One region of the Pontibacterium sp. genome, then DNA from elsewhere that is predicted to be linked to it. Evidence: predicted binding sites of a transcription regulator. Region 1 holds the regulator's gene; the other holds the start of a gene.
What was found. The regulator sigma-54, encoded in region 1, starts transcription at its own class of promoters, with help from an activator protein. The targets are predictions, from matches to a motif close to TGGCACNNNNNTTGCTNT.
Positions count from the first base shown of each region.

Region 2: urtA (urea ABC transporter substrate-binding protein) is a predicted target of sigma-54. The motif match lies at 2,847-2,864, and genes of this name have one in related genera.

Region 1 covers NZ_JBFGYC010000011.1:5,283-23,304, reverse strand. Annotated here, with positions in the region: gene mgtE (magnesium transporter) at 12-1,361, opposite strand; gene ABYW01_RS01605 (HPr family phosphocarrier protein) at 1,604-1,873, opposite strand; gene rapZ (RNase adapter RapZ) at 1,887-2,747, opposite strand; gene ptsN (PTS IIA-like nitrogen regulatory protein PtsN) at 2,780-3,235, opposite strand; gene hpf (ribosome hibernation-promoting factor, HPF/YfiA family) at 3,260-3,550, opposite strand; gene ABYW01_RS01585 (RNA polymerase factor sigma-54) at 3,601-5,109, opposite strand; gene lptB (LPS export ABC transporter ATP-binding protein) at 5,166-5,891, opposite strand; gene lptA (lipopolysaccharide transport periplasmic protein LptA) at 5,888-6,397, opposite strand; gene lptC (LPS export ABC transporter periplasmic protein LptC) at 6,387-6,953, opposite strand; gene ABYW01_RS01565 (KdsC family phosphatase) at 6,953-7,495, opposite strand; gene ABYW01_RS01560 (KpsF/GutQ family sugar-phosphate isomerase) at 7,535-8,509, opposite strand; gene ABYW01_RS01555 (calcium/sodium antiporter) at 8,530-9,483, opposite strand; gene ABYW01_RS01550 (ATP-binding cassette domain-containing protein) at 9,743-10,552, shown strand; gene mlaE (lipid asymmetry maintenance ABC transporter permease subunit MlaE) at 10,555-11,337, shown strand; gene mlaD (outer membrane lipid asymmetry maintenance protein MlaD) at 11,339-11,794, shown strand; gene ABYW01_RS01535 (phospholipid-binding protein MlaC) at 11,805-12,449, shown strand; gene ABYW01_RS01530 (lipid asymmetry maintenance protein MlaB) at 12,442-12,738, shown strand; gene ABYW01_RS01525 (BolA family protein) at 12,847-13,089, shown strand; gene murA (UDP-N-acetylglucosamine 1-carboxyvinyltransferase) at 13,116-14,378, shown strand; gene hisG (ATP phosphoribosyltransferase) at 14,399-15,055, shown strand; gene hisD (histidinol dehydrogenase) at 15,052-16,362, shown strand; gene ABYW01_RS01505 (S1C family serine protease) at 16,441-17,592, opposite strand; gene ABYW01_RS01500 (Nif3-like dinuclear metal center hexameric protein) at 17,673-18,022, shown strand, end outside.
Region 2 covers NZ_JBFGYC010000036.1:992-5,796, reverse strand. Annotated here, with positions in the region: gene urtB (urea ABC transporter permease subunit UrtB) at 1-1,260, opposite strand, end outside; gene urtA (urea ABC transporter substrate-binding protein) at 1,399-2,682, opposite strand; gene ABYW01_RS03695 (DUF6714 family protein) at 3,089-3,553, shown strand; gene ABYW01_RS03690 (response regulator) at 3,565-4,476, opposite strand; partial or broken gene ABYW01_RS03685 (ATP-binding protein) at 4,473-4,805, opposite strand, start outside.

The sequences.
Region 1 (18,022 bases):
GATAACCAGTATTAGCTATAAAACACGGTGGCCAGACCCAGAAACGTAAAGAATCCAACCACATCGGTAATTGTTGTAAGCAGGACGCTGCCAGCAAGGGCAGGGTCGATACCGACGGCTTTGAGCCCAAGGGGTAATAAGGTACCCGCCATCGCGCCTGCAATAAGATTAATCACAATCGACAGAGCGATAATAATGCCTATTGTTGTATCTTGGAACCAGGCGATCGCTACTGCAGCCACGACGAGTGCCCAAAGTAGGCCATTCATCGCACCAACGATCATTTCGCGGCTTAGAAGCCAGTTAGCATTGGACTTCTCCACATGCCCCAAAGCCTGACCACGAATCACCAGTGTTAATGTTTGAGAGCCAGCAATCCCACCCATCGATGCCACGATAGGCATAAGAACGGCCAGTGCAACGACCTTATCGATCGTCTCTTCAAATAATCCAATCACGGCTGATGCGACAAAGGCGGTGATCAGATTGATCCCCAGCCACAGCGCACGCCGACGGGTGGTTTTCATGACGGGCGCAAAGGTATCTTCATCTTCGTCCAGACCGGCCATGCTCATCAGTGAGTGATCCGCGTCTTCACGGATGACGTCAACGACATCATCGATGGTAATACGGCCCAGCAGGCGACCGTCGTCATCAATAACCGGGGCGGAGACCAGGTCATGCTGTTCGAACAGTACGGCCACTTCATTGTCGGGCATGGTGGCCGAAATAGGCTCGATTTCGGTCACCATGATTTCGCGTACGGTGATATTCGGATCTGAGACCAGCAATTTCGTCAGTGGCAGAATTCCGATATAGGAATCCTTTCGGCTGACAACAATCAGGCTGTCGGTCATTTCCGGTATCTCTTTGTGACGGCGCATATATCGCATTACCGTCTCTACCGAGATGTCGGGTCTGATGGTGACCGTATCGGTGTTCATCAGGCCACCGGCAGTATCCTCAGGATAGGACAAAACCTGCTCTACGCGTTTGCGGTTTTGTTTGTCCATAATCCGCAGCAGCTCTTTCATGACCGTGTTCGGCAGCTGCTGAATGACGTCAGCCATGTCATCGGTATCCAGCGATTCGGTGATCGCCAATACTTCTGCTGCGTCCATTCGGCTTAGAATTTCCGCTTGTACGTCATCCCCTAAGTCCTGAAGGACTTCACCTTCCAGGTCTGTATTGATCAGATTCCAGAGAATCTGTCGTTCCTTAGGCGGGGACTTTTCAATCAGGCGGGCAACTTCTGCCGGGCGCAGGCTATGATTGAGGACAAAACGAATCTGTTGGAATTCGCCACTATCCAGCGCATCTGCAAGCTTTTCAAACTGTGTTCTCTGCGCTGATGTACTCATGCTGCGTTAACTCATAATCCGGAGGATAAACAGGGTAGGCTCCAATCTGTCCCAATTATAGCGGATTGTGACGAGGGGAATAACCCATGTGCGGGGGAGTGTAGCAAAAGCAGAGGTTTAAACCAGCCTGATTGCCGCGCTGGATTGAAACAATCTTATGTAGTGAAAGGGCTGGCTGCTCTGACACTGAGGATGGGTTGTGGATCGAGGGAAGATGAAGAGAGAGGGCTGTTGGAGGCGTCCTATTCTTCTTCGTCGAAGCGATTGTTGACCAGTGATTCGATGGCTTGCATCGCATCCTGTTCGTCATCACCTTCGATGCAAAATATCAGCTCGGTACCGATGCTGGCTGCCAGCATCATAACGGACATGATGCTCTTGCCGTCGACCTGGCGTCCTTCCTTGGCGATTTTTATATCGCTGGAGAAGCGGCCGGTTACGCCGGTGAGTTTCGCAGCTGCACGGGCGTGAAGGCCCAGTTTGTTGATGATTTCTAGTTTCTTTTCGATCATGTCGTTAGGTCTGTCACTTCAGTTCCCGATGGCGGACATGGACATTATCCATAAGTTTTTCAAAATGAGAAGCTAAACGGGTCGCCAGGTAGACTGATCGATGATGCCCCCCCGTACAGCCTATGGCCACTGTAATGTAGCTGCGATTGTTGGCGGCGAAGCGTGGTAACCAGCATTCCAGATACTCGGTAATGTGGTCCTGCATCTCCTGCACCTGATCTGATTCAGATAAAAAGTTGATCACAGGCTGGTCCAGACCCGAGTATTGACGCAATTCAGGAATCCAATATGGGTTGGGCAGGACGCGGACATCGTAAACAATATCGGCATCCAACGGTACACCGTGTTTAAAGCCAAACGATTCAAACTGCACTGCAAGTGACTGATCACTGCGGTCGGCAATGCGACTTTTAACCGTATCACGCAGGTCGTATAGGTTCAGACGTGTTGTGTCGATGCGCAAATCGGCCATTTTAGCGATGGGTTCGAGTAGCTGCTGTTCGAGCTGAATCGATTCCAGCAGGCCGCGATTATCGTCTGATAGAGGGTGTTTACGGCGTGTAGAACTGTAGCGCTTTAGCAGAGTTGCTTCTGATGCATCAAGGTAAAGCACTTCGTAGTGTGCTTCCTGCTCATCTTTTTTCAGTGCTTCGAGAATGGTGGGAAGCTGCGCCAGATTGCTCAGCAAATTGCGTGCATCAATACTGATCGCAATGTGCTCTGGATGCTGCGGATCACTGGTCATCTGAGCAACCAGTGAGGGCAGCAGGGTCGCAGGAAGATTGTCGATGCAGTAGAAGCCGATATCTTCTAACGCCTGAAGCGCTGTACTTTTACCAGATCCTGATCGGCCGCTGATAACAACAAGCTTCATGTCCCCTCCTGCCTGTGTGATGAGGTATTTCGTTAATTGCCCAGATCAGAAATGACGGTATACAGAGCGGCATCATCACTGGTATTACGTAGGGCACTGCGTACCGACTCCTGACTAAACAGCTCTGCAGCTGAAGCCAGCGTCTGAAGATGTTCGTCACAGGCTTCTTCCGGTACGACAAGGGTGAAGATCAGATCTACGGGCTTGCCATCAATTGAGTCAAAATCAATCGGTGAGTCCAGTGTGATCAGGTAGCCCAAGGCGTTCTGACAGTCTTGTAGCCGGCAGTGGGGGATTGCCACGCCATCACCGATACCGGTGCTGCCTAGACGCTCCCTGCCGAGTAGTCCTGAGAATACAGTATCAGCTTCCAGACCGGGATTTTGCTCGGCGATTAGCTGACTGGTTTTTTCCAGTACACGTTTTTTGCTTCCGCCCTCGAAGCCGCATAGGGTTCTCGAGGGCGTCAGTAGCTCTTGAATCAACATAGGGTGTGTTGAGAATGATATGACTTATTTGTGTTTTTTGAGTTTTTCTTTGTGCTTAATGATCTGACGGTCCAGTTTATCGACAAGACCGTCGATAGAGGCGTACATATCATCATGTTCGTGAGCAGCAAAGATCTGTCCGCCGGCAAGGTGAAGATCACCTTCTGCTTTCTGACGTTTTTTGTCGACGCTGAGTGTCACCTGGACGTTGGTGATATTGTCAAAATGCCGTCCCAGTTTTTCAAACTTGGAGTGCACATAATTACTCATAGATTCAGTCAGTTCGACATGATGGCCAGTAATATTAATCTGCATAGGTCTCTCCTATTGGCAGTGACTGTATTCGTCCTGTGTTTCCGTTTCCATTAAACCAGACGCTTGCGTTCATTAGAAGGCGGAATGCTCATTGCCTCCCGATATTTCGCAATTGTACGTCGGGCTACTTTAAATCCCTGTTCGTCCAGAAATTGTGCGATCTTATTATCACTTAACGGTTTTGCCGGATTTTCAGCGGCAACCAGTTTTTTAATCAGCGCTCGGATTGCCGTAGAGGAGGCGGCTCCACCATCGTTGGTGTTTACGTGGCTGGAGAAGAAGTACTTCAGCTCAAAAATCCCTCTCGGGGTGTGCATGTACTTTTGTGTCGTGACACGGGAGATGGTTGATTCGTGCATTTCAACGGCTTCTGCGATGTCATGCAGTACCATGGGTTTCATCCCTTCCTCACCGTGCTCGAGAAAACCTTCCTGTCGTTTAACGATTTCGTTTGCGACTTTCATCAGGGTTTCGTTGCGGCTCTGCAAGCTCTTTATAAACCAGCGCGCTTCCTGAAGGTTGCTTTTCAGGTAGTTGTTATCGGCGCTGTTATCAGCCCTGCGTACCAGATCGGCATAGCCGGAATTGATTCTCAGGCGGGGTGATACTTCCGGGTTAAGGTTGACCGTCCAGATACCGCGCTGTTTAGTGACAATGACATCCGGTATCACGTATTCAGCGGTACTGGAGGTAATTGATGCGCCGGGTTTTGGATTCAGCTGCTGGATGAGCAGACTGACCTGCTGCAACTGAGGTTCTTTGAGCCTCGCTTTACGCATCAGTTGACGGTAATCGTGGCTACCAAGTAACTTCAGGTAATTTCTGACGACTGTCAGCGCCTGCTTTTTCCACGCAGTGTCATCCGGGAGTTGCTCCAACTGAATTGCGAGGCAGTCGCTGAGATCTCGTGCGCATACACCAGGAGGATCAAATTGTTGAATGCGTCGCAGCACTGCTTCGACTTCATCCAGATCTAATTCCTCGATGCCATCCTGTTGACGCAGATGTTCGTGGATATCTTCAAGTGTAACCGTGAGGTAGCCATCGGGGTTGATACCATCGATCAGACTGGTCGCAATTAACCGATCCTGATCGCTCATAGGCGTCAGGTTCAGTTGCCAGTGGAGGTGATCCTGTAGCGTTTCTTCTGCGGTGTCATTGGATTCGAAGGTGCCTTCAGAGTCGTCTCGGCTACTGCCTGGAGCTGAACTCTGAAAGGTGTCATCCCAGCTGCTGTCGGTACTGAGTTCGGCGGGGATCTCATCATTCCAGTTATCGTCGGCAACTTGAGCTTCTTCTGTATGCTCCTGTTCCGCGTGAGCTGTCACTTCGGAATCCGGGGTTGTATCTGAGGCTGAGTCCGGCGTGTTTTTTTCTTCACTTGCCGGGGTGTCGGTGTCGCCTTCCTCATTAACATCCAGCATCGGATTGTTTTCAAGCGCTTCCTGAATCTCCTGTTGCAGGTCCAGTGTCGATAGCTGCAGCAACCTGATCGCCTGCTGGAGCTGAGGCGTCATGGTGAGTTGCTGGCCAATTTTGAGTTGTAGCGCTTGCTTCATAACTACTCGATAGAAACCTGTGCTGCGTTAAAGAAAAGTTCAGCTTGAATAATGACTTACAGTTGAAACGTATCACCCAGATAGGCTGCACGTACAGCGTTATTCTGCATAATAGCATCCGGAGCGCCACTTGCGAGGATTGTTCCTTCACTCACGATATACGCTTTCTCACAGATATCCAGCGTTTCCCGAACATTGTGGTCGGTGATCAGGATGCCAATGCCCTTGCTTTGCAAATGCTTAATCGTACTTTTTATATCGTTAACAGAGATAGGGTCGACACCCGCAAACGGTTCATCTAGCAGGATGAACGAAGGTTCGGTGGCCAGTGCTCGGGCGATTTCAACGCGTCGGCGTTCGCCGCCGGATAAACTCATGCCTAAGCTGTCAATAATATGGGTGATGTGGAACTCTTCGAGCAACTCGAACATTTTTGTTTCGCGCTGCTTTTTGTCCAGATCATGTCGTGTTTCTAAAATGGCTAATAGATTGTTCCGGACACTCATCTTGCGGAAGATCGAGGCTTCCTGTGGCAGGTAGCCGATACCGCAGCGAGCACGTCCATGCATCGGCAGGCGAGTGATCTCTTTTTCGTCGATCAGTACCTGTCCGCGATCAGCACGTACCAAGCCAACGATCATATAGAAACAGGTGGTTTTGCCTGCGCCGTTGGGCCCTAGCAGGCCAACAATTTCACCACTTTTAATCGATAGGGATACATCTTTGATGACCTCGCGGCCTTTATAACTTTTGGCAAGATGCGTTGCTTGCAGCTTACTCATTGAGCGTCCTTATCTTTTTTGGGCTGGATGATCATCTCTACCCGGCCGCTACTGCCATCTTTGCCATCACTATACGCGTCTACAACTGAAGTTTTGAGGTTGTAGAGTATGCGGCTACCAGTAAATGTATCTTTGTCGCTGATAACTTTAGCGTTTTTCTGAAGTGTGAGGTGTTCTTTCTCTACTTTGTAGATAATCGTATCGCCCCAGGCGTCGGTATATGGCTTATCGGTATCGGGCTTTTGGCGGAAGTGGGCTTGATTGCCGTACGCGGTAACCAGCTCAACGCCTTCTTTGCCTCGCTCCATTTCTACCCGGTCAGCTTCGATTAGCAGGGTACCCTGAGTGATTTTTACGTCACCAACATAGACGGTTCGACCGGTCCGTTCATCAATCGACGCACTGTCAGCGCTGACGTGAATAGGCTTCTCTCGGTCTTCCGGTAGCGCGTTGGCCGTGGCGCTGAGCAGCGTTGCAACCATCAGTGCCAGAAATTTAGTCTTCATTCTCATGCAATCCCTGTACGTTTGATAACAACTTAAGTGTTTTATTCTCGAACGAGGCTGTCATACCGGTAGCGTCGTAGCGAACGTTGTCAGAAAGGATGGTGACTGGTTCATCCGTTTCAGCCAGCTTTGTATCGGGGTAAAGCGTTAGTGTCTCGGTCAGAACCAGGGTTACAACCCCGGAACTGGTACTGTCTTTAACGCGAACATCTCCACTGAGCAAGGCTTTAATCCGGTCATCCGGCAGGGTGCCATGTTTAGCCGTTGTCGTCGTTACTGAGCCGTCTGTCCCGTAAAGAATGATCTCAGGAGTTGTGAGCTCGCTCTCAGCCCGGTCGGGATAGTGATCCAGGCGAGGAGTGGAGAATGTTTGCTCGAGCATGCCTTGGTCATCAAATACCCGTGTGCGGGTATCGGTTGCAAAGTAGTCTTCGCCTTGTTGTAGCGCTTGTGGGGGGCGGCTTCTTTCGCTAGGTGCAATACCTAAGCCCCAGTAAAGCAGTACGGGGCCAAGCAGAAGCGCAGCAATAATCAGGCGAGTGCGGGCGGTAGACACTAGAGGTATGGCTCCCATACCTGTTCAAGTTTGTCCTGGGCAGCAAGGATCTTTTCGCAGAATTCACGACCGGCTCCTTCGCCGCCGCGACGTAATGTGCACCAGTCAGCATGTTGTTGAACCAGAGGGTGGCCGTTGGGCACGGTGGCTCCAAACGTCACCGCGCGAATAGCCGAAAGATCTGGCAGGTCATCACCGATATACGCGGTTGTTTCTGCATTGTGTCCGCTTTTTTGCCATAGCTCTTTCAGTGCGGTCAGTTTATCTTCGCGGCCTTGCTCCAGATAGGTGATGCCCAGCGAGCGAGCGCGAAGTTCAACCTGAGAGGAGCGTCGGCCTGTAATGATGGCTGTTTCAATACCGGCTTTCTGTAAAAGCTTAATGCCAAGCCCATCCAGGGTATTAAACTGTTTCACTTCCTGGCCATCTGGAAGGAATAACAGCTGTCCATTGGTCAAAATACCGTCAACGTCGAATACCGCCAGTTTAACATCCTGAAGTTTCGTGGCTTGTTCGTCAGTTAGGTCCTGGCACCAGTTCATCTGGTCTGCTCCAAATTCTGTTGGTTTGTCGGGGCTGTATCAGAGTACGCCTGCTTTAAGCAGGTCATGCATATTCAGCGCGCCAATAGGTTTGTTTTCGTCATCGACAACCAGCAACGCATTGATTTGTTTGCTTTCCATAATTTGAAGGCACTCTGCAGCCAGAATGTCGGCTCGGATTGTGGTGCAGTCAACGGTCATCACCTGCTCAATAGGCGTGCCCTTCAAATTGACTTCGTGGTCTAGTGCTCGACGCAAGTCTCCGTCAGTAAAGACTCCGGTAACAACGCCGGCTTTATTCAATACTGCGGTCATACCCAGGCGTTTCTCGGTGACTTCGAAAAGTGCATTGTGCAGCGATGTGCCTTCTATTACACAAGGTACATCGTCACCACTGTGCATGACGTCTTCTACCTTTAACAACAGTTGCCTGCCAAGGCTGCCGCCAGGGTGGGAAAAGGCAAAGTCTTCTTTGCTAAAGCCTTTGGTTTCCAGCAATGCAATCGCTAATGCATCACCCATGACCAGTTGCGCGGTCGTGCTGGACGTAGGGGCCAGATTGAGTGGACAGGCCTCTTTTTCCACGCCTATATGTAAATTGGCATCCGCCGCTCGGGAGAGATTGGAGTCCGGTTTAGCGGTCATGCTGATGAGTGGAGCGTTCATCCGCTTGATCAGTGGCAAAATGGTCACGATTTCTGCCGTCTCACCAGAGTTTGATAGTGCCAGCACCACGTCTTCAGATGTGAACATCCCCAAATCGCCATGGCTGGCTTCACCCGGATGTACAAAAAAAGCAGGGGTGCCTGTGCTAGCAAGGGTTGCCGCTATCTTACGGCCGATATGGCCTGACTTGCCCATGCCGGTAACAATGATGCGACCGGTGCATTGGCTCATCAATTCGCAGGCATGTTGAAAGTCACCGTCCAGATGATTTTCTAGGTCTTTTACAGCTTCGGTTTCCAGCTGGATGGTGCGGCGCGCAGACGCCAGGAAGTCAGCTTTTTTGGTCATCTTTTTCTCGGTGCCCGGAATTAAACGGTCATATTGTATAGCAGTACCAGATAACCTGCATACAGCGCAGTCAGTAGGATGCCTTCATATCGATTGATCTTTGGTGGTTTCTGAATCAAACCGAAAGCGATCAATGCAACGGTCAGACCCAGCATAACGCTGTAATCCCTGATTAAAACGATACTATCGATCGCTAGCGGTGCAATAAACCCCGGAACGGCCATAACCGCTACAAGGTTGAATATATTGGAACCGACCACGTTGCCAATGGCCAGGTCATGATGTCCTTTAAGGGCACTGGCAACCGACGCCGCCAATTCAGGCAGGCTGGTTCCAATGGCGACGATAGTGAGGCCAATGATCAGCTCGCTAACGCCTAATGCCAAGGCTACTTCAGTCGCCCCCCAGACCAGCAGGCGGGAGCTCCCAGCCAGAATAACAAGCCCTAGAATCAGCCAGAAAACAGCATTACCCGTTTTTAGTTCGGGTAACTCTTCCTCTTCGTTGGCGCTTTCTTCCGGTGAAGCGTTGCGTTGAAAACGTTGGAAAAGATACAAACTGAGCGCCAGCATGGACAGCAAAATAACACTGTCGACCAGCGTGAGCTGGAGATCCAGAAGCAGCATGCCTGCAAAAACAGTGACAGCAAGCAGTAATGGAAGTTCTTTACGCAATACGCCGGATTTAACCGGAAGTGGGGCGATAATGGCTGTAATACCTAATACTAAAGCAATGTTGGCGATGTTGGAGCCTAATGCATTGCCGACTGCAAGCTCTCCTGCGTCATTGATGGAGGCCATGTAGGAAACCAGTATCTCTGGTGCAGAGGTGCCGAAGGATACGATGGTCAGACCGATGAGCATCGGTGACATGCCGAAGTTACGGGCGGTTGCAGCTGCGCCGATTACAAACCGGTCTGCGCTCCATACTAGTAAAACCAAGCCTGTAATGATTGCGAGTGTTGGGTACAGCATTGTGCATCTCGTTGCCAGTAAATAGAGGGGGCTATTAAAACAGAATGCGTGGTTTGATTAAACGCTGATAGAAGCGCTCAATGGAATAATCTATTGCATTGAGCAAAATTATTTAGTGTTCAGCTTTAAGGTGGGCGGTGGTATAATTCGCGGCCTTTTGAATCACGGTAATGCTCCTCCAGTCTATCGAACGACAGCATTTGATAAAAAATGTTGGCAAGGAAGGAACTAGCCACAACTCCCTACATCTATAGAGCCTATGGATAGCTTCGACGACGTCATCATTGACATACAAAAACTCAGTTTTTCGCGTGGGGAACGGGCGATATATAACAACGTGGATATCCAGGTGCCACGTGGGAAAATTACCGCCATTATGGGCCCCTCAGGTACCGGGAAAACGACGTTATTACGCTTGATCGGCGGGCAGTTGATGCCGGACAGCGGTTCTATTCTCGTGGATGGGAAGGATGTTCCGCGCCTGAACCGTCGTGAGCTGTTCAAGATGCGGTCGCGTATGGGGATGTTGTTTCAGAGCGGAGCACTTTTTACTGATATCAGTGTCTACGAGAACGTTGCATTTCCGATGAGGGTGCATACGGATCTCTCAGAAGAGATGATACGTGATGTTGTGTTGATGAAGTTGCATGCTGTGGGATTACGGGGTGCGCGAGACCTGATGCCGAGTGAGTTGTCCGGAGGCATGGCGCGACGTGTAGCGCTGGCGCGTGCGATTGCGCTGGACCCTGAATTCGTTATGTATGATGAGCCATTTACTGGTCAGGACCCGATCGCAATGGGAGTGTTGGTGAACTTAATTCGTCGACTCAATAGAGCGCTGGGTCATACCAGTATTATCGTATCCCATGATATTCAGGAAACGCTGGCGATTGCTGACTACATTTACTTGATTTCAGATGCTGAGGTTGTTGCCAGAGGGACGCCTGAAGAGATCAACAATGCGTCTTCATTGAAAGTACGCCAATTTATTCAGGGATTACCTGATGGGCCTGTGCCGTTTCATTTCCCGGCCGGGGATTATCAGTCTGAACTGTTGCAGGACAGCTGAGTATGCTGGATTTACTTGCCCGGGTTGGGCATAAAGGGCTGAAAAAGCTCGAAGCGTTCGGATCAGCAGGCATTATCTTGATGCAGTCGCTGATTGCGCGCCCGCAGCCGGCGATGATGCTGCCGTTGGTGATTAAGCAAATCCACTTTGTGGGTGTGTTGTCACTCATCATTATCGTGGTCTCAGGCTTGTTTATCGGTATGGTATTGGGGCTTCAGGGCTATACGATTCTGGTGGACTACGGGTCTGAACAAGCCGTCGGGCAGATGGTGGCTCTGAGCTTGGTGCGGGAGCTTGCGCCCGTCGTAACGGCGCTGTTGTTTGCTGGACGGGCAGGCTCTGCGCTTACGGCAGAGATTGGTTTGATGAAAGCCACTGAGCAGCTTTCTAGTCTGGAGATGATCGGGGTTGACCCATTACGGCGTATTGTTGCGCCACGGTTGTGGGCTGGCTTTATCTGTTTGCCGGTGTTGGCGACTATTTTCTCTCTGGTGGGGATATTTGGTGGTGCGCTGGTGGGTATCGAGTGGCTGGGTATCTACGAGGGGTCGTTTTGGTCGAATATGCAAAACTCGGTGGACTTTTCTGAGGATATCTTAAATGGCCTGATTAAGGCCGTGGTGTTTGGTTTTGTCGTAACCTGGATAGCGGTATTTCAGGGATATGACTGTGTTCCAACGTCGGAAGGGATTAGTGATGCCACAACCAAAACGGTGGTTTATGCCTCGTTATCGGTATTGGCACTGGACTTTGTTCTGACTGCATTAATGTTTGGAGATTTATAGTATGCGTATCCGAGTCTTGGAGATAGGAGTGGGTGCTTTCCTATTGATGGGGTTGGTGGCTTTGTTAATGCTGGCGGTAAACGTCAGTGGTCTTAATCTTGAGAGCAAAGGAACTTATCGTGTCTACGCGCGCTTTGAGAATATCGGCGGGCTTACTGAGCGATCTAAGGTCACTATGTCAGGGGTGTTAATCGGTCAGGTGACGGATATTCGTCTGGATTCTGATGCTCTGCAGGCTCTGGTGGAGATGGAAATTGCCAAGGATGTGGATTTCCTGTCGATCGACAGTTCTGCATCTATACTGACCGCTGGGTTGCTTGGAGAAAAATATATTGGCGTAGTCGCAGGTGCAGAGGAGGAGTTTCTGCAAGATGGCGATTTCTTCGAGGATACCCAGTCAGCCTTGGTGCTTGAAGATTTGATTGGTAAGTTCCTGTTCAACGAAGTTTCAGAATAAAGGTTTTTCTATGTTTAAGCAGCTTGTAAGCAAAGTAGCAGTACTTTTTACAGCATTTATGCTGACGATCTCTTTACCTGCAATGGCTTCCTGGGAGGAGGCGAGTCAGGTTGTCGAAAATGCGACTGGCAAAATGCTCAGTTTGATGGAAGATTCAAGCTTCCGTGAGGAAACGCGGTTTTCTGCGCTGGTATCTGAAATTGATACGTTGCTGGATCCGGTAGTGGACTTTCCTTATATCTCCAAGCTGGTTATGGGTAAGTATTACCGCAAGGCTTCGGCTGATGATCGGACCGAGTTTGCGGGTGTATTTCGTACCACGTTGCTAAAAACCTATGCTAAAGCCATTGTTGGCTTTGATATTAAAGGTTATGAAGTTGTTCCTGCGAAGACGAAAAGTCCTAAGCCGGACAAGCAGATCGTTACTGTTGAAGTCACCTCCAGTGCCGGAACTAAGTTTACTCTGGTCTACTACATGCGTAAGAAAGCAGGCGAGTGGCGCTTGGTGAACGTGAACCTGGATGGCGTGAACTTGCGACTGACCTTCAAAAATCAGTTTGCAGATTTGGCACAGAAGTCTCGTGGTAACGTGTCGCGCACCGTTACTATGTGGAAAGAGCAGATCGATCCGGATAAAGGCGCCAGCAATGGCTGAGTGGAAGGTCGAGCGTGCTGGTGACATGGCATTGCAGTTATCCGGTGTGTTGAAGTTTTCGGATATCACTGCAATTCGTGAAAAAGTCGATCAGTTGCTTGGTGAAATGTCTGGTGAGGTTGCTGTTGATTTTTCCGGCGTCAGCCGGGTTGATAGTTCAGCGCTGTCATTGTGGCTGTGCTCAATGCGCCGTGCTGAGTTATTAGGGCTGACGTTGAAACCGGTTAATGTCCCATCCGAGATGCAGTCCATTGCCGGATTAGTAGGGCTGGAGCAATGCTTCAGCTAGTTGAATACACATTAGAAGGCGATCTGACAGATCGCCTTTTTTGTTTCAATCCGGTATGATTTCGCGTTTATTTGAACACGTTGCATAGTTCGCCAGTTGGAGTATGAAATGCAAGCTGAAGACGTCAAACAGATCATCGAGTCTAAACTTGAAGGCTGTACCGCATATACTGCCGGTGAAGGGTGTGATTTTCAGGTGACTGTTGTCGGGGGGCTGTTTGATGGCCTGCGCCCGGTAAAGAAACAGCAGTTGGTTTACGGATGTCTGAATGAGTACATCGCTGACGGCACAATCCACGCACTAACCATCAAGACCTACACTCCCGAGCAGTGGGACGCGCTGCAAAAATAACCTTCCAATGAGCTTCAGGTAAGTCAATGGATAAACTGATTATTTCAGGCGGCACGCCGTTGCACGGCGAGGTGAAAATCTCCGGTGCGAAAAACTCTGCCCTGCCTATTCTAGCTGCGACTCTGCTATCAAAAGAGCCGATTAAGATTGGCAATCTTCCCCATTTGCACGACATCACCACCATGCTTGAGTTACTACGTCGCATGGGTGTCGATCTGGTGATGGATGAAAAAATGCGCGTTGAAATCAACGCGGGCACTCTGACAGAAACGGTTGCGCCATATGAGCTGGTTAAAACCATGCGCGCTTCCATTCTGGTACTGGGGCCGCTGTTGGCGCATTTTGGCGAGGCTGAAGTCTCGCTACCAGGCGGTTGTGCAATTGGTTCTCGCCCTGTGGATATGCATATTCACGGTCTGCGGGCGATGGGCGCTGAGGTACTGGTTGAGGCCGGATACATCCGTGCTAAAAGTAATGGCCGCTTGAAGGGGGCCCGAATATTCTTCGATGTGATATCTGTGACAGGCACCGAGAATATTCTGATGGCTGCTGCGTTGGCAGAAGGTCAGTCAATACTGGAAAATGTAGCACGCGAACCTGAAGTGGTTGATCTGGCAAACTGCCTGAACGCCATGGGTGCTGATATTCAGGGCGCGGGAACTGATACTATTGTTGTGAATGGCGTTGAAAGCCTTCATAGCTGTTGTTACGACGTGTTACCGGATCGTATTGAAACGGGTACGTTCCTGGCTGCGGCGGCTGCAACGGGTGGCAGTGTTAAGGTTAAAAACACTGATCCGACCACGCTGGATGCAGTATTGCAGAAGTTGACTGAAGCGGGTGCAGAAATTACCTCCGGCGATGACTGGATCGCGTTGGACATGCACGGTAAGCGCCCTAAAGCAGTTAATATTACAACAGCCCCTTATCCTGCGTTCCCAACGGACATGCAGGCACAGTTTGCTGCGATGAATGTGGTTGCTGAAGGGGTGAGTCGTATCAAGGAAACCGTGTTTGAGAATCGCTTTATGCACATGCAGGAGATGATCCGCATGGGTGCAAAGATCTCCATCGACGGCAACACTGCTGTAACTGAGGGGGTTGAGGTACTGCAGGCCGCGCCTGTTATGGCAACCGATCTTCGCGCATCGGCTAGTTTGGTGATTGCTGCATTGGTGAGTGACGGTGACACGGTGATCGATCGTATTTATCACATCGATCGTGGTTACGAGTGTATTGAAGAGAAATTGCAGTTATTGGGTGCGCGTATCAAGCGTGTGCCAGGTTAAATACAGGTATTGAGAGTAGCATGAAGCAGCAACTGACCATCGCGCTGTCCAAAGGGCGTATCCTCAAAGAGACCCTGCCACTGTTGGCAGCGGCTGATATTGTTCCGGCTGAGGATATCTTCAGTAGCCGTAAGCTTATCTTTGATACGAACCATGAGCATATCAAGTTTGTGGTGATTCGTGCGACCGACGTGCCAACGTATGTTGAGTATGGTGGTGCGGATATGGGAATCGCCGGTAAAGATGTGTTGCTAGAACATGGTGCTAAAGGCTTGTATGAACCGTTGGACCTGAAGATTGCCCGCTGCAGGCTGATGGTTGCCGGTATGAAGGGGGCGCCTGCGGTTGAAGGCCGTATGAAAGTGGCGTCCAAGTTCGTCAATATCACCCGTGATTACTTTGCTAAGCAGGGTGTACAGGTTGATATCATCAAATTGTACGGCGCGATGGAGCTGGCACCGATTATGGGCTTGGCTGATCGTATCGTTGATATTGTTGATACTGGTAATACGCTGCGAGCAAATGGCTTGGAACCGATGGAATCGATCGACGATGATATCAGTTCCCGTCTGGTTGTTGGGCAGGCATCGATGAAGATGAAGCACAAACAGATTCAGCCGATACTGGATAAGCTGGCGGCTGCCGTTGATGCCAGAGAGGCGGAGGCATCAGCATGAATGACCTGAGTATTACCCGTCTGGACTCTCAGCAGGATAACTTTGCAACAGAGCTGGACCGTCTTTTAGCGTGGGAATCTGTATCTGATGGTAAGGTCAATCAGATTGTTGATGAGATTCTGGCGCGTGTGAAAGCCGAAGGCGATGCGGCAGTGGTTGAATATACCAACCGTTTTGATCGTCTGCAGGTTGAGTCTATGGCTGAGCTGGAGATGAGTCAGGAGCGTTTGCACAATGCTCTCGACAATCTGCCAGCTGAGCAGCGCCAGGCGCTGGAAACGGCCGCTGAGCGTGTGCGTGGTTATCACGAACGCCAGAAAGGTGAGTCTTGGCAGTACTCCGAAGCTGACGGCACCATGCTGGGCCAGAAAGTGACCCCGATGGATCGTGTTGGTTTGTATGTGCCGGGTGGTAAGGCATCCTACCCATCGTCAGTCCTGATGAACGCCATGCCGGCAAAAGTTGCGGGTGTGGCTGAGATTATTATGGTCGTGCCGACGCCAGATGGTGAGGTGAACGAGCTGGTATTGGCTGCTGCTGCGCTGGCGGGTGTTGATCGTGTCTTCTGTGTGGGGGGCGCGCAAGCGGTTGCTGCTCTGGCCTACGGTACTGAAACTGTACCTAAAGTGGATAAGATCGTCGGTCCTGGCAATATCTTTGTTGCAACGGCTAAGCGTGCGGTGTTTGGTGCTGTTGGCATCGATATGATCGCAGGTCCATCTGAAATTCTTGTTGTCTGTGATGGCAAGACTGACCCTGATTGGATCGCAATGGATCTGTTTTCGCAGGCAGAGCATGATGAAGATGCGCAGTCTATTCTTGTTTCTCCCGACGCTGATTTTATTAGTGCAGTGGAAGCGAGCATTAATAAGCTGCTGCCAACGATGGAGCGAAAATCGATTATCGATGTCTCTTTGCGTGAGCGTGCTGCGCTGATTAAAGTGCAGGACATGGACGAAGCGATGGAAGTGACCAATCGCATCGCGCCGGAGCATCTTGAGTTATCGGTTGAAGATCCCGAAGCACTGGTGCCGAAGGTACGCCATGCGGGTGCAATTTTCATGGGGCGTTATACCGCGGAAGCGCTGGGTGATTACTGTGCTGGCCCCAACCATGTCCTGCCAACATCCGGTACCGCACGCTTTTCTTCGCCTCTGGGTGTATACGATTTCCAGAAGCGCTCATCACTGATTATGTTCTCAGCAGAGGGTGCTTCAGAGATGGGTAAAGTGGCGTCTGTACTGGCGCGCGGAGAAAGCCTGACAGCGCATGCCCGTTCTGCTGAATACCGTATCAAGAAAGATTGATCGCGACTGGGTGATCGACAAATAAAAAAGGCTCCCTGATGGAGCCTTTTTTATTTGTCTGAATTTATCTATGTCATATCAGCTGCGGCTGCGTGGTCGTTCAAAGATTTGCACTGTCAGAGACAGTTGCTGGTCGTTTCGAATGACATCAATGCTAATCTCGTCACCCGGTTTATATTTGGCTATCTGATCCATGGATGTCCGACGATCGCGAATCGGTTTATCGTTGATCGCAATCATGATATCCCCGGGTTGAATCCCCGCCTGATGGGCAGGTCCGTTTCGAAAAATACCGGCGATAATAAGGCCGCGGGTATCAGACATGCCAAACGACTCGGCTAATTGGGGAGTGAGTTCCTGCACTTCGATACCCAGCCAGCCGCGGATGACCCGTCCATGCTGGATCAAATCCTGCATAACCTGTTTTGTCAGGTTGGATGGGATTGCAAATCCGATGCCCTGAGAGCCACCCGATTTTGTATAAATGACGGTATTGATGCCAATCAGGTTACCGTAAGCATCGATCAATGCACCGCCTGAGTTGCCCGGATTAATGGCGGCATCTGTCTGGATAAAGTCTTCATAGGTATTCAGGCCCAGGCTATTGCGTCCTATCGCACTGATGATGCCCATGGTGACTGTCTGGCCAACGCCAAACGGATTGCCTATCGCCAGTGTCACATCGCCAACCTGGATGTTATCTGAGTCCGTGAGCGTGATGCTTGGTACGCCTTCCAGGTCAATCTTCAGGACTGCAAGGTCAGTTTCCGGATCGTTGCCGATCAATGAGGCCATGGCTTCTCTGCCATCTTTCAGTGCGACAACAATACTATCCGCACCTTCGATGACATGGTTGTTGGTCGCAATATAACCTTGTGGGCTAAGAATGACGCCAGAACCTAAGCTGGATTCGATGCGTTGCCGCTGTGGAGTATCGCGTTGGTCCAGGAAGTTGCGGTAAAACGGGTCATCAGCGAGAGGTTTTTTTTGTTTTACCAACGTCCGGGTATAGATGTTTACGACGGCAGGTGCAGCAATGTTTACCGCATCTGCATACGACACAGGTCCCTGGCCTCGAGCGCCAGCGGGTTGCAGGGCGGGCTTATCCGTCTGGCGGATCTCCACCGTGTTAACCTTAGGGGCAAACAGGTCCGGAAAAAATTGCAGCAGAACAATCGCTGCGAATATGCCGGTGACGACGGGCCATAGTAAAAAAGAGAATCTTCGCATTGTCTCGGGGTTGAAGGTTTAACGGGATTCTTGAATTATACGAAGATAACAATGGTTATGTGAATCTGAATCAGGATTATATGTCGATAAGTAGGAAAGAACTGGTCAACTATCTGGACCAAAGGCTTACGCCGGAGCGTTTTCGCGACTATGCGCCAAATGGATTGCAGGTTGAAGGGTGTGAGCAGGTGAGTCGTATTGTGACAGGTGTGACGGCGTCGCAGGCGCTGATTGACGCTGCTGTCGCGTGGGATGCTGATGCGATATTGGTACACCACGGATATTTCTGGAAAGGGGAAAATCCCTGTATTACCGGAATGAAGCAGCGGCGTATTAAGACCTTACTGCAACACGATATTAATCTGCTGGGTTATCATCTGCCGCTGGATGCGCATCCGGACATTGGCAATAACGCGGTTTTGGCCAAATT
Region 2 (4,805 bases), on a different contig from region 1:
CGAGGTCTTACGCAGGATGATCAGCAATAGGCAAAAGACCAACAGCGCAAACGCCAGAATATATAAGCGGTTGAGGGTTAAACTCAGCACCGGATTGATATCCAGCGAACCACTCATCCACTCCGGTGTTGCCACCTGACGGTTCAGCGGAGAGAACACCGAACGCACCAGCTGCTGCAAGATCAGGCTGATACCAAAGGTCGCCAGCAAGGTTTCCAACGGACGTCCGTGCAGGAAGCGAATTACGCCCCGCTCAATCATCACACCCACCAGACCGGATACCAGAAACGCCAGCGGAATCGCCACCCACAGGGAGTATTCAATCGCATTGGGCATCATCAGCTGCACCACATAGGTGGTGTAGGCGCCCAGCATGATCATTTCGCCGTGGGCCATATTGATCACGCCCATCACCCCAAAGGTGATCGCCAGACCAATCGCCGCCAGCAACAGCACCGAGCCAAGACTCAAACCAAAAAACAGCTGATCAACAAAGTCATAGACTTCGATCCGTTGATTGATCGAATCCAGCGCCTTGTTCGCCGCCGCTTTCACTTCCTTTTGTGGATCGTGCGCCGCCAGTGCGGTCAGTCGGTTACGGACATCATTTTCCAGACTGTCCGCCAACACGTTAACGGCGGCCAGTCGCTCCGCTGCCACCGTCGATTCGGTTTGGTGCATCGCCAGCGCCAGATCCATCATCGCCTGCACGTCGCGGTTTTCTTCCGATAAGCGAGCATCCTGAATCGTCGCAACCGTAGAAGCATCCAAATCACTCAGCAGAGAACGTACTGCCGATAAACGCTGCTCAGCGTCGGGATGGCTAATCTGCAGACGGGCAATCACACCGCGCAGATACACGCGCAATCGATTGTTCACACGTATTTTTTTAATCTGTTTTTTGGTCAGATCAGAGAGCGGTTCGGCGGTAAACGGATCTTCGATGACAGCATCGCCGTTCACTTTTTTATAACCCACCACCTGTTTACTGGTTTTTACAAAATACAGCTCACCCGCCAGCATCGTCTTGAACAGTGGCAACACGTTTACGCCACCGACCTGTTCAAGCTGTTTCAATACGGGCAGTGCCTTGGACAGTTTTACCTGTGTCAGCTCCAGCAACAGGGATTCTGTCGTCACCGACGATCCCGCTGCTGAAGCAGAGGAAGAAGTTTGGGCAGAGTGTGTGAATTCAGCTGCCTGAACGGAGATAAATGACGCAGCCAAAAAGCAGCAAACTATCGCTAGCAAGCGTCTCATGGATCTTCTCCAAAATAGGGTTTGCTCGGGAAACATAAGCAAAAGAAAGAGAACGTGGCGCCCGACAGTCCATCGGGTGCCACATGGGGCTACGTACCTGCGATAAACAGATCACGTAGCAACTGCGAGGGATACCGCTTATTTAGCCTGAGCAACACACGCCTGAGTCTGGGTGTTGTAGTTGCCGCATTTCACCGGAGAGGTCCAGTCAGAGATCAGATCTTTAGAACCCGGCAGGTAGTCGGACCATGCATCACCCGGTACAACACCTTCCGTCTCCCAAACCACTTCCAGCTGACCGTCATCCTGAATCTCACCGATCAGTACCGGCTTGCTCAGGTGGTGGTTCTTGTTCATCACTGCCGTGCCGCCTGTCAGGTTAGGGGTTTCCTGACCGATCATCGCCTGTTCAACCGCATCCACTTCGGTAGAACCTGCCTTTTTCACCGCATTTGCCCACATGTTGAAGCCAATATAGGTCGCTTCCATTGGGTCATTGGTCACGCGATCCGCACTGGTGAAAGCTTTCCATTTATTGATAAAGGCGGAGTTCGCTTCGTTATCAACACTCTGGAAGTAGTTCCATGCAGCCAGATGGCCAACCAGTGGTTTGGTATCAATACCGGACAGTTCCTCTTCACCAACAGAGAACGCAACAACCGGGATATCTTCAGAGGATACGCCCTGGTTACCCAACTCTTTGTAGAACGGAACGTTGGCATCACCGTTGATGGTAGAGACCACAGCGGTCTTTTTGCCGGCGCTGCCAAACTTCTTGATATCAGAGACGATAGACTGCCAGTCGGAGTGACCAAACGGCGTGTAATTCACCATGATATCTTCGTCAGCCACACCTTTAGACTTCAGGTATGCCGCCAGTATCTTGTTGGTGGTTCGTGGGTAAACGTAATCCGTACCCGCCAGTACCCAACGCTCGACGCCCAGCTCGTCCGCCAGATAATCCACCGCAGGGACTGCCTGCTGGTTTGGCGCTGCGCCGGTGTAGAAGACATTTTTGGAAGACTCTTCACCTTCGTACTGCACCGGGTAGAACATCAAACCGTTCAGCTCTTCAATTACCGGCAAAACAGACTTACGGGATACCGACGTCCAGCAACCAAAGATCACATCCACTTCTTCCTGAGTCAGCAGCTCACGCGCCTTTTCTGCAAACAAAGGCCAGTTTGAGGCAGGATCAACCACCACCGCTTCCAGCTTCTTGCCCAGCAGACCCCCTTTCTTGTTCTGCTCCTCCACCATCATCAGGACCGTGTCCTTCAGCGTGGTTTCACTGATCGCCATAGTCCCAGACAGAGAGTGCAACACGCCCACTTTGATCGTATCGCCTGCCACCGCACTGATGCTGATAACAGAAGCGCCCATTGAGAGTGCAATACCGGTCACGATGCTTTTGATTTTCATACCTGATCTACCCTTCATTTGAGAATTGGTTACATCACACGGCTCCGCTTACACCTTGCTGCGAAACGGTTTTGTATTGCATCCAGACTATTGAATATGGGCGATTGCGGGTATCGGGCGATTAACGCAGACAGGTACGTCATTTGACGTATAGGGGCGAAGTGCAAGCAGTGCGTGTGCCCTCACCCACTGTATGGATTCCCACGGAGGACCATGGGAACCAGTATACGCAGTCAGACCACCTCACTTCTCGTTCCCATGCCCCGCGTGGGAATGCAGACGGTGATACAGGTTAACCGCAGCAATACAGCAGTGATATACAATGTATCACTGTAGCCGTTTGTGAATTTCCACCGAGGCGCGTGAGAAACAGAAACAGGGCTCGTACCAACATATTGGATTGCCAATGAACAAAGACAGCATTGAAAAAGAGATAACGTCTGCTTTTGTAGGAGTCACGCTTGGAAACGGAATCGGTCTGTGGGAAGCACAAGCGATTGATGACTATGAATCCAAAGACGTGCAGGTTAAAAACCGCGAAAGAGACCAAAAAGAAGACTGGAGAGCGCTCAATTATGATGACTTACAACGCTGTCATAGCAGCCTTTCTTTTTTTGATGCGGACGGAATGCGATTTCATCTACCCGCCTTCATCATTGGCAGCATCAGAAATGAAGTAGACGACCCCATATTTCATCTTATTCAGCCAGATGAATACTCGATATCCAGATTCAGCACACTAAGTAACATCCAACGCAAATCAGTGGTGATGTATTTGAAATGGTGCCTTGAAAACGATGAGTATGCGTTTGATCATCCTTCCATTAAGCATGTGCTTAACGACTATTGGGCAAAGGAATCGAACAAGTAAAACGCCTTGGGCTACTCCACCGATAGTAACCTCAACGCCACTCCCGCCGCCGCTGTGCGATTTTCAACTCCCAGTTTGGGAAAGATCTGTTCCAGATGTTTATTCACCGTACGCGGGCTCATCTCTAGTATCTCTGCAATTTCACGATTGGTTTTGCCATTGGCGATCCAGTGTAAGACTTCAGACTCCCGTTCGGTGACGCTCAGTTTGATCTTGAGCAGGCTTGCTCCGGTAGGACGCTCACCATCGATCAGACGCACCAGCACCTCGCCGTTGTCATGCATTGCCACGAGCTTAAGTTCCAGTGGATAGGATAGATGGCGTAATTTTAGTGCCTGCTGCTGCGCCAGTTCCGGAGTTTCCAGCCACTGGTTGATCTGAGCGCCCAGATGTTTATTTTGCCAGTCCAGATCGACCTGCGCTTTCGCCAACAGTGCATAGGCCTGTGGTGTGCCCCACTGAACTTCACCGCTAGGGTTCACCGTCATCAGGTGTTGGCCGCTGTCATCCAGCGCGGAATGCACACTCACGGTCTGACGGGCATTAGCGAGATGCACTTTCATCCGCGCCAGGAGTTCGCTCGGGTTTATCGGCTTAGTCAGGTAATCCACCCCACCCGCTTCCAGACCTTTCACCACATCACGGGTATCGGTCAGGCCGGTCATAAAGATCACCGGAATACTCGCCAGAGCGGGATCAGCCTTGAGTGCCCGACAGGTATCGAATCCGTCCATGTTCGGCATGATGGCATCCAGCAGGATAATGTCGGGGCGAATCCGCTGCGCGATCGTCAGCGCCTGACGCCCTTCCAGAGCGACCAACACATCCATCCCCGCCTGCTCCAGCGCATCGTTGATCAGACTCAGCGCATCCGGCGAGTCATCCACCACCAGTACAATCTCTTTCCCTATCGCTGTGTTCATGTCGACTTTGCCTCAATATAGTGTGCGAGTTTTTCCAGCTGGAAGCTGTCAGTGAGCTGTTTCAAATGGCTAAACACCTCAGCGTTCAGCAACCCTTCCTGTTCGATTTGATTCAGACTGACGTTCACGCCCTTTCGATAACCCATCTCCGCAAACGCTTTCAGTTCCAGCAATAACGCGTGCTTAGGCAGAGTCACTCCAGGTTCTAACGCGTTAACCGTTGGGGTTGGTGCAGTTACAGCCGCCGTTGGCTCTGCGGTTTCCACATTGCGATAGATCCATTCCAGTTCCAGATGCTGGGCGGCCTTGTCCAGCAGGATATGATTGCT